Regions from separate parts of the Alkalihalobacterium alkalinitrilicum genome, predicted to be linked through region 2. Evidence: riboswitches for the same ligand, from Rfam matches in the RefSeq annotation. Region 2 holds a riboswitch; each other region holds the start of a gene.
The links. Region 2 has a riboswitch for cyclic di-GMP ahead of BK574_RS11885 (hypothetical protein). Riboswitches for the same ligand answer to the same signal wherever they lie in the genome.
Positions count from the first base shown of each region.

Region 1: another riboswitch for cyclic di-GMP. It lies ahead of BK574_RS28945 (type II secretion system protein); the one in region 2 lies ahead of BK574_RS11885 (hypothetical protein).
Region 3: another riboswitch for cyclic di-GMP. It lies ahead of BK574_RS13000 (anti-repressor SinI family protein); the one in region 2 lies ahead of BK574_RS11885 (hypothetical protein).

Region 1 is NZ_KV917368.1:4,741,140-4,745,518, reverse strand. Features, by position in the region: gene BK574_RS22900 (PilW family protein) at 3-458, opposite strand; gene BK574_RS22895 (type IV pilus modification PilV family protein) at 455-913, opposite strand; gene BK574_RS22890 (prepilin peptidase) at 926-1,678, opposite strand; gene BK574_RS28945 (type II secretion system protein) at 1,829-2,164, opposite strand; cyclic di-GMP riboswitch class II at 2,360-2,443, opposite strand; gene BK574_RS22880 (sensor domain-containing diguanylate cyclase) at 2,751-4,379, opposite strand, start outside.
Region 2 is NZ_KV917368.1:2,516,309-2,520,687, reverse strand. Features, by position in the region: gene BK574_RS11895 (hypothetical protein) at 1-167, shown strand, start outside; gene BK574_RS11890 (peptidoglycan recognition protein family protein) at 167-1,093, shown strand; gene BK574_RS11885 (hypothetical protein) at 1,297-1,623, opposite strand; cyclic di-GMP riboswitch class I at 1,705-1,787, opposite strand; gene BK574_RS28825 (hypothetical protein) at 2,050-2,181, shown strand; gene sda (sporulation histidine kinase inhibitor Sda) at 2,182-2,313, opposite strand; gene BK574_RS11875 (hypothetical protein) at 2,537-2,914, shown strand; gene BK574_RS11870 (hypothetical protein) at 2,916-3,227, opposite strand; gene BK574_RS11865 (hypothetical protein) at 3,303-3,728, shown strand; gene BK574_RS11860 (helix-turn-helix transcriptional regulator) at 3,955-4,167, opposite strand; gene BK574_RS11855 (hypothetical protein) at 4,311-4,379, shown strand, end outside.
Region 3 is NZ_KV917368.1:2,702,220-2,706,598, forward strand. Features, by position in the region: gene sigK (RNA polymerase sporulation sigma factor SigK) at 275-976, opposite strand; cyclic di-GMP riboswitch class I at 1,464-1,559, shown strand; gene BK574_RS13000 (anti-repressor SinI family protein) at 1,591-1,797, shown strand; gene BK574_RS13005 (VanZ family protein) at 1,889-2,158, opposite strand; gene BK574_RS27535 (hypothetical protein) at 2,433-2,594, shown strand; gene BK574_RS13010 (ABC transporter ATP-binding protein) at 2,901-4,379, opposite strand, start outside.

The DNA of each region.
Region 1 (4,379 bases), 2.2 Mb from region 2:
CCTCATTTTTTATAACGTGAGTACGCATTATTATAAACGGTTAACTGCAATCGATATGACTGGTCTCGATTTTGTAACGATAAGGATATATTGTATTTGACAGGGTCTTCGGCTGGCTCAGGTGTTACATCAAAACTTTCTACTTGATTCGATAATAGATGGCCACTATCTTTAAGAAAAACTTCTTTTGTAACCTCATCATAGCGGATAAATACCTCTCCATCTTTTCTTAACTCCCATTTTCCAGGAGTATTATAAATTTGTGCTCCATCGCGAATTTTTTCACTCATATATTGCGAGATAAACCGCGCTTCATGTTGCAGTTGATTATCAATACTCGTTTGTTGATGGACTTTCAATGTACTATTTACTAACATATAAACAGGAATAGAAATCATTGACATAATGGTAATCGTCAAAAGTAACTCGACTAAAGTAATACCTCGTTGATTTCTCATGGTTGCTTTTTCACCACCGTAACTAAAGAAACATCTTGACTGTTTGGTGCGTTTGATTTTACGGTTACTTCTACTTCAAAAAAGCTAGCTGCTAATATCTGATTTCTTTCCTCATCATCAGTTACGTCAGATAACTCACTAAATGAGATTTCATAAAGTACTTCTGTATCTCCTAACAAAGGCGGTTCAAGTTGAGCTATGTTAATTTCCGTACAGCCACTATTAGGGGAACAAGTGCCGTAAATTATTTCATCCTTTAAAGCACTTGGGTACGAATTGACTCTCACTTCTTCGATCACTTGCTGAGCAAAATAAAGAGTTTGCGTTTCTCTTCCTTGAGAAACCGTGTTCGTAAAGGCATTGGTCATTAACGTGAGAATAGGAATTACAATAATCCCCAATATAACAATCGTTACGAGTAACTCAATTAATGTAATTCCTTTTTGATTATTCATATTCTCACACCCTTACCATAAGAAGTTAATATACCAATTCCAAATATCCTGTCCAAATAAATAAGCTAAAAGCGTTCCAATAAAGATAAACGGCCCAAACGCAATCGGTTGTTTACGCTTCACGATGCCAAGTGCCAATAGTAGTACACCAATGACCGTACCGACAAATGATGCTAAAACGAGACTCATCACCGTCATCCATGGTCCTAACGCGACACCAATCGCCGCATACAGCTTTACATCACCACCACCCATTCCACCTCGACTAACGATGGCAATGAGTAGTAACAATGCAAAACCAACAACCCCACCAAGTAAATAGTACCAAAATGGTTCTGTACCTATAAATAGGTGAGAAATGATAAGTACACCAAGCATTGGTAACGTTACTACATCTAGAATAAGTTGTTTACGAATGTCAGTTAATACAGAAATGACAAGTAAAACAGTTAGGAGAAGTGCTGGAATTAGCTCTAGTTGTAGACCGACAAATTTATACACGATAAAAATCGATGTAGCTGTTAAAAGTTCACCGAATGGGTATAAAGGTGATATTTTTGTTTGACAATAACGACATTTGCCTTTTAGAAATACATAACTGAAGACAGGAACTAAATCTAATACCGATAATTTGTGTTTGCAATGTGGACAATGAGAAGGAGGGAAGGCGATTGATTTTTTATTTAATAGACGGATGGCTACAACGTTGAAGAAGGAGCCGAGTAATAATCCTATTAGAATGACATATATATCTATGAAAATCACAATTAACTCTCCTCCTAAAATATATTATGTCTAAAAGGACCCAGTTAATAAATAACTACATTCATTACCTTTTGATTTAAAGTTTACGCATTTTTATCAATTCTGGTTAAAAAGCTGCCGCATTTTTACGGCAGCTTTTATAATAACAGTCTATTGACATTCAGTAATCGCTAAAGGAGTGTCTGCTACTTCTGCAGCAGGAAGATCAGTTCCATCAGCACACTTTGGCCAACTTTCTAAGTAATCACCAACAAGTTGAGACTTTAATGTTGGTTCTTCTCCATTTACCACAGAATACCTTTGAAAAGCATCTTCTGCTATTTTTAAAGTTTGCGCATTTGTATTTTCTGCCGCAGATTCACGTTGCCCCATTAGTGCTGGTACCGCTATCGCTGCAATAATCCCCAAAATAACAATTACTACTAGTAACTCGATTAGTGTTAAACCGCGTTGGTTTTTAAGACGTTTTTGAATAAGTGCTCTCATTCTTATCTCTCCCTTTTTCCTCATAGTTTCAATTTATTTTCAGAGCTGTTCTTGGCTCTCAAAATCGTTAATAGATTGGCTTGTCCTTGTGCGTGATTCCCCTTGTTTCGCTAACTTTTTTACCTTAATCTGTCAAAATGCGACAAATTTAAAGCAAAAAAATAACTTTTACCTTTGACCACCTCCGCAGATGTCATATGTAAAAGTCGGTTGCACCACTAGCTCCTTACGACTTAGGCGCCCACTTACAAGTCGTAACTCATCGCTCCTTTTCAAACTACCTCTAAGAGTTATTACCCTAATTACAGTAGCTCCAAACCTATTATAGCAAATTATTAAATTCAGGTAATACTAACTAGTGAATTTCCAGTTATTCACTAGTCTGAATGTCTTACCCTTATATTTTTGATTATAACAAGAAATCTTTAAAATTAAAGAGTTTTTCAAAAAAAATTATGAGCGTTTTTAAAACATCTTAAGACTAAAGTCACAAAAGATACATTAGTTTTAAATGTGAGTTTTATAATTAGCAAAAAGTAGAAATCATTTCACGTACTTTGTCTCTATCTCCTCTACTTTCTAGTCTTTATCTCGTTAAAGTATCCGCTAAAAAATCTACATTTTTTACGACTTCACAATCATCCCTATACAGCGCTACACGATTTCTTCCTTTTTGTTTAGCACCCGTATACATGGCGCGGTCGGCTTGACGGACGAGTGAAACGGGATTGGTTTCTTCTTTGTCACTTATGGCGAAACCGATACTCGCTGTAACGTGAATGATCTTTTTCTCACCATGATTAAGATCATTATGAATATTGAAACTGTTATTGGCAATTTGACTTCGCAATTGTTCGGCTATCTTATGTGCATTCGTTAGATTTGTATTGGTTAACATGATCACAAACTCTTCGCCACCGTAACGGGCTACAGAGCCATCATCACCTATGATGTTCTCCATTAATTTTGCCAATTGACAGAGTACTTCATTTCCTGCTTGGTGACCATACGTATCATTGACCGATTTAAAGTGATCGAGGTCTAATAAAATAACAGCTAGTTTTTCATTCTGAATGATGCTTCGTTCATATTCTTCAATTAATGTTCGTTCAAATGATCGATAGTTGTAGAGGTCGGTTAGTGAACAACGCTCACTTTCTTTTATCGTCTGTTCGTAATGGCGGGCGTTATCCATAGCAACACCGAGAAAATTGGCGAGAATCTCAACTAACGTGACATCTTGTTTTTTATATGCATTTTTTTCACTGACAGCAATTGTGATAACTCCTTTTATTTCACTATGTTGAATAATCGGGACAATCATAACAGAATGCGCTCCTTTTAACAGAAGTCGCTCCGGTCCTGGCCATTGACTGCGCTTTTGGTAGACAACTCCTTTTTTCTTTCGGTAGGCTTTCTCTGTGATCGAATCAACTGTTTTTTCGATTGATAAAATTTCACTCGGTTGTTCTTGATATGAAGCTAACAACTTTAACATTCTGTCTTCAACCGTATATATATAAATATAGTTGTTTTTGAATAACTCTTTCATTTTTTTCACAAATAAGTGAGCGGTTTCTTGTACTTCCCACGTACTACTTAACTCAATGCCGAGCTCATTTACTTTTTTTAGTCGTTCATTCATTCGTTCACTTCTTCGGTACACTTTCAACATAATCGATATGCCGATAAAAGCTACGGCAACCATTCCAGATGCTGTATAACCAATTTCTTGGTAAAGCATGACCAAAATGATACTCATGGGCAAAACGAGGGCAGCTGTTGAGAGTTCCCAAACGGTTCCTTTATCAATAAACTTCGTTTTGACTTTAACTAAATAATTGCGAATTGAATAAATTAACACATGGTTTACAAATAAAAATGTGCCGACATACGCGGCTAATGGTACGATTACTTCTAAAGCGCTTGGTAGTGAAAGTCCAACCATCAAATAATAAATTCCCGCTGACGAAAGTGACGTTATATAAAACATGATTGAGTTTAGAGGAATTCGGTACAAGTTTTCTCGATTAATCTTCATAACAATCAATGAAATAACTAGTGCGAATTGCGTGACAATTATTTCAATAAAAAGACCATACAGTAGAAAACTTGCGAGAGATACCCATTGGAATAGAACGAAGGAATATCCTTTGTATTGGATTGGGAATAGGGCGGTAATACCTGCTAAAATAAATAAAGATAGAAGCTCCAT
Region 2 (4,379 bases):
CTAGAAAGTTTCTAATGGCTGTGGTTACAGGGTTATTGGTCATTGTTAATCAAGGGTTAGGGTTAGAAATTCCGACAGATGCGGTTCTCACTGTTGCTGGTGTGGCTATTTCATATATTCTCGGTGAAGCGTATGTTGACGGAAAAGTGAAAGGAGAGGGTAAGTAATGAGCAAAGTACAAGATTTACGAGGTAAGTTAATGGATGGCGGAAGTCGTAGACGTATTGATCAAATTAATCGTATTGGCGTCCATTATTCTTTTACAGATCAAGGGGACGCTTTTTCTTTTGAAAGAACATGGAGAACTAAAAGAGGATGGAGTCACGGTGGTTATTCTGAAATCATACTAAAGGATGGAACACTACAAATATGCTATGACCCTGTAGTTATTACAAATGGAGTTGGTGGTCACAATACACGAACATATAATATTTGTTACGTCGGTAAAGGAGCACCTAACGAGAAGCAATTACCAGTATTAATAGAACGTGTACGCTTAGCGATGGAACGATTTAATATAGGGTTATCTAATGTTTTAGGGCATCGAGAGTTTCCTAATCAATCCACAGCGTGCCCAGGAATAAATATGGGTGAGTTTCGAAAACGGTTAGAGGGGCGCACTGAGAAAGAAGTTACAGATACTAAAATTGCTGGAATAGTAATAAAAGCACCTTCACCAAATCCATTAATTAAGAACGGAGACCGAGAAGAAACGGTGAGGAGTTTACAAAATAAATTGCTTGCGGCTGGTGAACGATTACCACGTTTCGGAGCTGACGGACATTTTGGTAAAGAAACAGAAGACGCAGTAAAAGCGTTCCAAGCTCGACAAAATATCTTAGTTGACGGTCTGGTTGGTAATCAAACAAGAAACGCTTTAGATGCAGTATTACCAAAATACCGTAGATTATTAAGAAATCTATCTCCAATGCTACGTGGAAATGATGTGACCGCAGTACAACGTGTGGTAGGTGCTACAACTGATGGTATTTATGGTGCTAATTCAGCAAGTGCCGTAAGAAATTATCAACGTCTTCATGGTCTAACTGTGGATGGTATTGTTGGTCCACTAACTTGGGGACATATGTTTTAATAACAAAAAGAAGCCCAACCTTGTGGTGGACTTTTCAGATGGATATTTTAGTGGCCCCTCGACTAGAAATAAGAAGTGGGGTGTTATTCCCAAGAGGCTTAACGAGGCCAATTAAGCCTTCTATATCAGTATATGTAACTCGGTTTTGTTCTATGTATTAAACTTAAAATAGCCCACTCTTCGGAGTGGGCTTAAATTCTTGGTTATCTGTTTATAATACCTAGTTTTAGTTTTAGATCGTAAAGCCTTTTAGAAGCAACTTTATATTCTAAATCGACATGAGTAACAACATTAATAACTAAATTATGACTGTATTCATTTCTTAAGATAGAGAAAACGGTTGGTTTTTTATTTTTTAAAAATGCCATTACTTCAGAAACGGGCAATGTTACATTATTAGTATTAGTACGTAAAAAGCTAATAATAAAATTTTTGAAATGAAATACAGAATCTCTCTTATCGGGCAGAGTCACAATTAAAGAGTCCAGTTTTTCTAATGCTACTTTTAGTTCGGGTTCAATTAGTTCCATTATTGTTTTTTACACTCCTTTAAGAAAATTTGTGCCGAATGAAAATATCTGGGTGCTTTTCTTACGGAGTTTTATTTTTTCATTGGCAGCTGGCTGACGTGGGTTTCCCGTTAGTCCCTGTAGCTTTGCGTCCTTATCTTTCAATAAGTTTGCCTTTTGCAAATACTGTAGAATTATATCGGAAATTGGCGATCGAGTAAAGTAGTGATACTATAAAATAGTAAATCCCACTCTTCGGGGTGAGAAATGGGATTTTCTTTTTAGCGCTGGGAATTTATGTAAAAGTCTATAAAGTGGAACAGAAAAAAGGGTATTAGAGTTGATTTGTAGAATTAGCAGTAAAATAAAAAGTCCTCTCAATAGAGAGGACATAATAGTTGAAATTATCTAACTTTTGCAATATATTTTTGTAAAGGAGTGAGAAATTTGCCCATTGAACAGCAATTGAATGAATTAGTATCTTATTTTGAAAGTGAGTTACAAAGACAAGTATTAGAAAGGGAAATTGAATTCTTACAATGGCTTCAAGAAAAGATTGATAATAGTAAATGTAAATAATTATTTAGTATATGTAATTTCTCTTTTTAATAATTCTTTCTTTAATAGTTCAATGAAATCTTTAGACAACTTGCAGTTAATTGCTTTGTTATATGCCTCCAATAAATCACCGTCGCTTAACTTTTCTAACATGAAAAAATCCTCCCTTGAATACATACCCAAGAAATAATATTAAATGCTGTGAGAACTTATAGCAATACTTATCTGAACATTCACTCGATTGTAATTGATTTGTAATATTATTAATTTTTTTGAAGGGGCTTTAATTTTTTACACAATCTTAACTTTACCTTTATTGTTCTTATAAAATAAAATAGTTATTCTAAATAAAGAACAATAAAAGGGAGGTTTTTTAATGACTGTATTTGAAGAAAGTTGTGTTCCAGAAAACATGATAGAAGGGTATCGGCTGCTTTACGAAATTGAAACAACATTACAATCTATAATCAATTTTCAACTAACTTATAAATACGGTCTTCACTGGCGAAGTATCCTCTACGAGAAAAGGCCAATTAATGACGCATGCCTGCACGAATTAGTTAGCTACCTCTTTAAATACCCACATATCATCCCCAATATTAATAGATCTCAAAGAGAAAAGCTTAGAAAATTATCAGATATACGAAATAAAGTATGCCATATGACAGATATCGCTGATAGTGAGCTGAAGGTAATAAAGGAATGTAACAACATGATTAAAGGGTTTTCATACGAGATTAGCTCTAAAAGGTAAACTATTTTCTGTAACCATTATAAGGATCCCTATTCAGAACTTTCTCCTCATAATCCCTTGAAAGATCCTCTAGCATCTCACGATCGAGTCTTCCTTTAAGATAGTCATCATCAAAGACCTTCATGACTTGACCTTCTTTCATATCCATTACTTGAAGTACCTTTTTCAAACCCTCATAATAGTACAACATTATATGGTACCGTCTTTTTACCTCATAACAATCAGGACAGAGTTTTTTATCCATCCTTACTTTTAAGTTCTTTTCTCTACCAGTTCTTAAACAATTTTCACAGGTGCCCAGTGACTCGTTCATAAAAATCGTCCCTCCAAAGCAGAAGCTATAAAAATTATTGACATTTAAAATATAGGTATTATAGAGTTGTAATAAATGGAAAGGGGAGTTACAATGAGGAATTTATTTGGTATATATGCTTTAACAATGATATTATCTGTTTTTATCGTAGGTTGTGCAAATAATATGGAAGTTAATATAAATAGCGAAGCTGTTGAAGAAACTAAACAATCGAATATCACTGTAATAGATGAAAAATTACATCTCGATACAAAAGAATTATTAGAAATACTAGACGAAGCCTATTATAACAGCAAAGAAATCGAAGGGGAGGATAAACTTTTTGTAGATCTATATAAAAACGTATACGAAGAATGGCTTGAAAAAGAGGAAATAAACGCAACTGAAGAAGTTTTAATAAGACGTTCATTAAGGATGATTAAACTTGAACCTGGCGATAGTGAACCGTTTCAATATGAGTATGAACGCAAAGATGCTGTATCAACATTAGGAATTAAATAAGGAAGGCAGCCCTTTATCGTTTAATTACGGTAGAGGGCGTTTTTGTCGTTAAATAACAACAGATAAAACGAAAAATTTACCGTAAAAAGACAGGCATAAAATGGAACCCGTTGGCATACGTTAATAGCATCCAGCGACGACGATTTAACGTCGCGCTATTAACGTCACACGAAATGACTGCCTCCTTCACGAATATAAAGGCGGTCTTTTTTCGTTAATACCGTTATTAATGTTTTACTTCCTTACCATCTTCGTACCAAATATCCTCGATATGTAAATCTAACACCCTCGCGATCTTTAAAGCTACTGGTAAAGTCGGTAGTGACTTTTCATTAACCAGTAAGCTAAAAGTAGCACTGCTTATCCCTGCTTTTTTGTATACTTCCCCATGCTTAATATTCCTTTCAGCTAAGATAACCCTTAATCTACATTTTACCAACGTTCATCACCTCTCTTTTATAATTCTCGAAAAAAACATCTAGTCCTTTTTATATTTTTTCGATGGACAATGTAACTTTTGTTAATAACATTAATAACATTAAATTAGGTTAACGCCTAAAATGATCGGGAGGTTGGTAAGTTATGAAAGTTATAAAAAGTGTAGGGTTTAACGCTGCTAACTTTGAAGAAAAAGCGATGTTAGAACATTTC
Region 3 (4,379 bases), 190 kb from region 2:
CCTTGGTTCTCCACCTCATGGTCACCATGATCGCATAATAGTTCCCATGCCCATCTCTGTTTTTCTTCTCCTCACGAGCAATATAAACCTTTTAAGTTCCCATTCTCTACTCCGTTCCTCCTCCCACGGGCATTATAAACGCTCCATAGTTACCGATCTCTTCTCAGATACTCATCCCACAGGCATCATGAACAGCAAGGAATTACTTATCAAAAAAAAAAAAAACAAGAGAGTATGAGAACCGACCTTCTTACACTACCTTTCATTATTCTTTCTACAAACCATTATTCCGTTTATAAAACTCATGGAATAGCTTCATCAATGCTCGCTTTTCGATGCGGGAAACATAGCTTCTAGAAATATTTAGCTCCTTAGCAATTTCCCGCTGCGTTCTTTCTTTCATTAAATCTAGACCAAAACGTCCGACAATGACTTCTTTTTCGCGCTCATCTAATACATGGATGTAATCATAAATTTGCTTTTTTTCCATTTTCAGTTGGATCGTATCGACGATATCGTCCGTTTCTTCTTGAAGGACATCAATTAAAGTAATTTCATTTCCTTCCTTATCCGTTCCAATTGGATCGTGAAGCGATACGTCTTTCTTTACTTTCTTTAATGCGCGAAGATGCATGAGGATTTCATTTTCAATACACCTGGCTGCATAGGTCGCTAGTTTCGTTCCTTTTCCTTGTGAGTAGCTCTCAATCGCTTTTATTAACCCGATTGTGCCAATCGAAATTAGATCTTCTGTATCTTCACGAGTATTTTCGAATTTTTTTACGATATGTGCGACTAAGCGTAAATTATGTTCTATAAGGCGATTACGGGCTTCTTCGTCTCCTTGCTCCATGAGCTGTAAGTATCTCTGCTCCTCTGCTTTCGAAAGCGGTTGAGGGAAGGCATTGTTTTTTACGTACCCTACAAAAACAATGACTTCTTTAATAAAATAGGTGATGGCTGCAAATAATGACACTTCCTCACCCCCATAAGGTTTGTTATCTTATGTCTATGTGTGTATGGGCTCGGTTGTGTCTGTACAAATAAAATTAAATTGAAACTAGTTCTTTCATATCCCCACTTTTTTGAAAGTCATTTAGTGCTCATCCTTAAAATACATAACCTTCTGTAAGTTTATTATTGGGTATTTTCTGAAAAAGTTCTCGACATATTAGTATTCAATATAACAATTAATTCCAAATAATCCATCCGTTTGAAATAACGATGATAGAACTATATACCTACTATTTTTTGTTTATCAACATATCAACAGTGTAAACATAGGTAAAAAAAACTAAGCAGGGGTCATTTTTTCTGTATCTTTGACACGATTTGTATATTCTATCATCGACAAACTTCAACACTATGATATGGTTTCTTCCTTTATACTATGAATTAATTAATACATAAGTCGCGGAAAATCTCAAAAACTTTGAAAAATCATGAGGAATACTTTAATATTTTTCAGAAAACGGCAAACCTATTGAAAAGTAGGGACGCAAAGTCACAGGTCTTAGGTTGGGGATTTGGATTTCAATGATGATGGCTGGACTGCCTGAAATGCTCATAGTATTTTAGGAGGGAAATACGATGAAAAATGAATGTAACAAAGAGTTGGATCAAGAGTGGGTACAATTAATGAAACAGGCAATGGAAATGGGTTTAACCAAACAAGAAATCAAACGGTTTTTATTAAAAAAGAAAACAAACTGGGCAAGTCCTCCAAGAAACTTTATCCTTAGAAAAGACTATCCATTTTTTTTACTTCTTGATAAGTATTACGCAAAAGTTTATTAATTCTATGTAAATTACAAAGTTAGGACGGGCCGAAAGTGATCAATGATGGCGAATATCATTCATCACTTTTTTTCGTTTAACCTAAGCCTAGCTACAAATTAACCTTGGTTGAACTCTTTTGAAACATACAGACTATTTTTCTTAAAAAGGAACCAAAGGTAGCATTCCTCCTATTATAGCTTCTTCTAACAATTACCCATAAAAGCATTTTTGAAATATCATCAAAACCAAACGAGCGAAACGGTACGTAATATTGATGCACTTCATCAATGACACCATACGAAACCGCAACCAAGAATGCAAACTGTTCTTTTTTTCGTTGAAGTTCTCCAAATGTCAAAAAGGCAAGAATAATAAACAAATATAACAGCCCAATTGAGCAAGTTCGAGAATAACTCCAATCGCTACGAACACACTCGGATGCATATTACTAAAAATGACTTCCAATCGACTTGGATTAAAATTACTGGATTGCCACCAAATCAACATCACATAGAGAATAGAATACTAATAAAAACTCTACGCATGTTAAATACATGTATATAACAACGATCAACAAGTACCCATAAGACGTTACCTGAATATTGAATACTTCTCTGGAACAAGTAATACGATATACAGAGGAGGTCTTAGTGATGCTTCTACTAGGTAAACAGATAATGAGTAAAGGTAAAGCTTTTTATCATCGTTTAATGTATGCCTACAATATTGTGTTGTATAAAGATTGTCTTGATAAAGAGATGAAATTAAAACTCTTAAAAAGAGTAATTCATCATGAAAAAGAATTAAATGTTTAGAGAAAATAAGTGAAAGAAGATTGATTAGGAATTTATTAAGTAAGTTCTTATGTTTTTATTTAATCGTTAGACTTTTGTTTAATAAAAATAGAATGATGTGGTGTTGCATTTTTTATAATGTTACTATTTTTATCAAATACTGGTGACATATATTCGCTTTGATTATAATTACCTAAAGGCTTATACTTTGAAGCTACTTTGGCATTCAAATACCTTATTCCCTATAACCTATTAGACTTTTTTACAAAACTTGTAAGCTTATAAATTATATTGTGAATGAGGTACCTCATTCAGCGTTTAACCCTTTTATGATTGCATAACTTCCATTTGCTTTCTGAGCAATTGACTAAACATACTCCGTTTTTCTTTTGCCAGCTGATTAAAGCCACCTTGCTGGATGATTTGACCTTGATCGAGAACAATAACTTGATCAGCGTGACGAATCGTTGATAAGCGATGGGCAATAACGATAATTGTCATTCTGCCTTTCAGTCGTTCGATAGCCTCTTGTATCTTCGACTCATTTTCTGTATCTAACGCACTCGTAGCTTCATCTAATACGAGGATCGATGGTTTCCGTAAAATCGCCCGGGCTAAGACAAGTCGTTGCCGTTCTCCTCCTGAAAGTCGGATGCCACGATCTCCAATTAAAGTATCCAACCCTTGAGGAAGCTTACTAACAAAATCAGCAGAAGCAAATTCGAGTGCTTCCCACATTTCCGCTTCGCTGGCATCTGAAGCAACAAGTTGTAAATTTTCTCGAATACTTTCATTAAATAAAAATGGATCTTGAGGAACATAACTAATCGCTTGTCGCAAAGAACGTACATTACCGCTTGATAGTGGAACACCGTCTAATAATATTTCTCCTTCTTCTGATTGATTAAGTCCCATCAACAAATCAATTAACGTACTTTTACCAGCACCCGATGGGCCAACTACAGCAGTCATTTGGTTGGCAGGGATATACAAATTAATATCCTTTAAGGCATACTTTGAATCATTCGGGTTATAACGAAATGTAACATTACGACACTCTATCCCATTATGAATGTTTAAAGGTTGGATGCTCTGTTGATTAACAGCTGTAAACTCTTTTGCGCTTTTACATTCTTCTTGCATGGCAATAACCGCTTTTAACGCGGGAATCGTTGTTGCAATCTGTTCTAAAGAACCTTGAATTCCAGCCACTCTTGGCCAAAGCCTAGAAAAAATAATAATAATTAACATCAATTGAGCAGCTTGTGCATTGAACAAGTTAACAGCAAAGAAGATAAAGGTTGCGATTAAGACAGCTGATGCTATTTTATAATAAAGTTGGGAAGTGGTTTTTAATTTTGTATACTCGATTTGTTCATTCTCCATACTTTTAGTTACCATTTTATACCAATTCATTCGTGACTCTTCTAAAGTATTACTCTTTATATCTTTAATTCCATTAATTTGATCAGTAATTCCACCTAAATATGCCTTACCTAACGTATAATTACGACTACCGAGTTCCATCGATCGTTTAAGAAATTTACGATTGAAAAAGATGAGTATTAACCCACACGCTAAAACAAACGATGTAATCGTAGGTGAAAGCCAAAAGGCAATTCCAATTTGAATACAAGTAAAGATTAGTGAAGATAAAAATTGTAAGAAAGAATGTGTTCCCGCACTTGCACGAGCAATCTCTGCCGTTAATAAATTAATCAAATCCGACTTTCGATTTTTAATAAAAAAGTTCCATTTCGCATGAAGAATAGAGTCATAGGTTTTCACCCTAAGATGTCTAAAGAA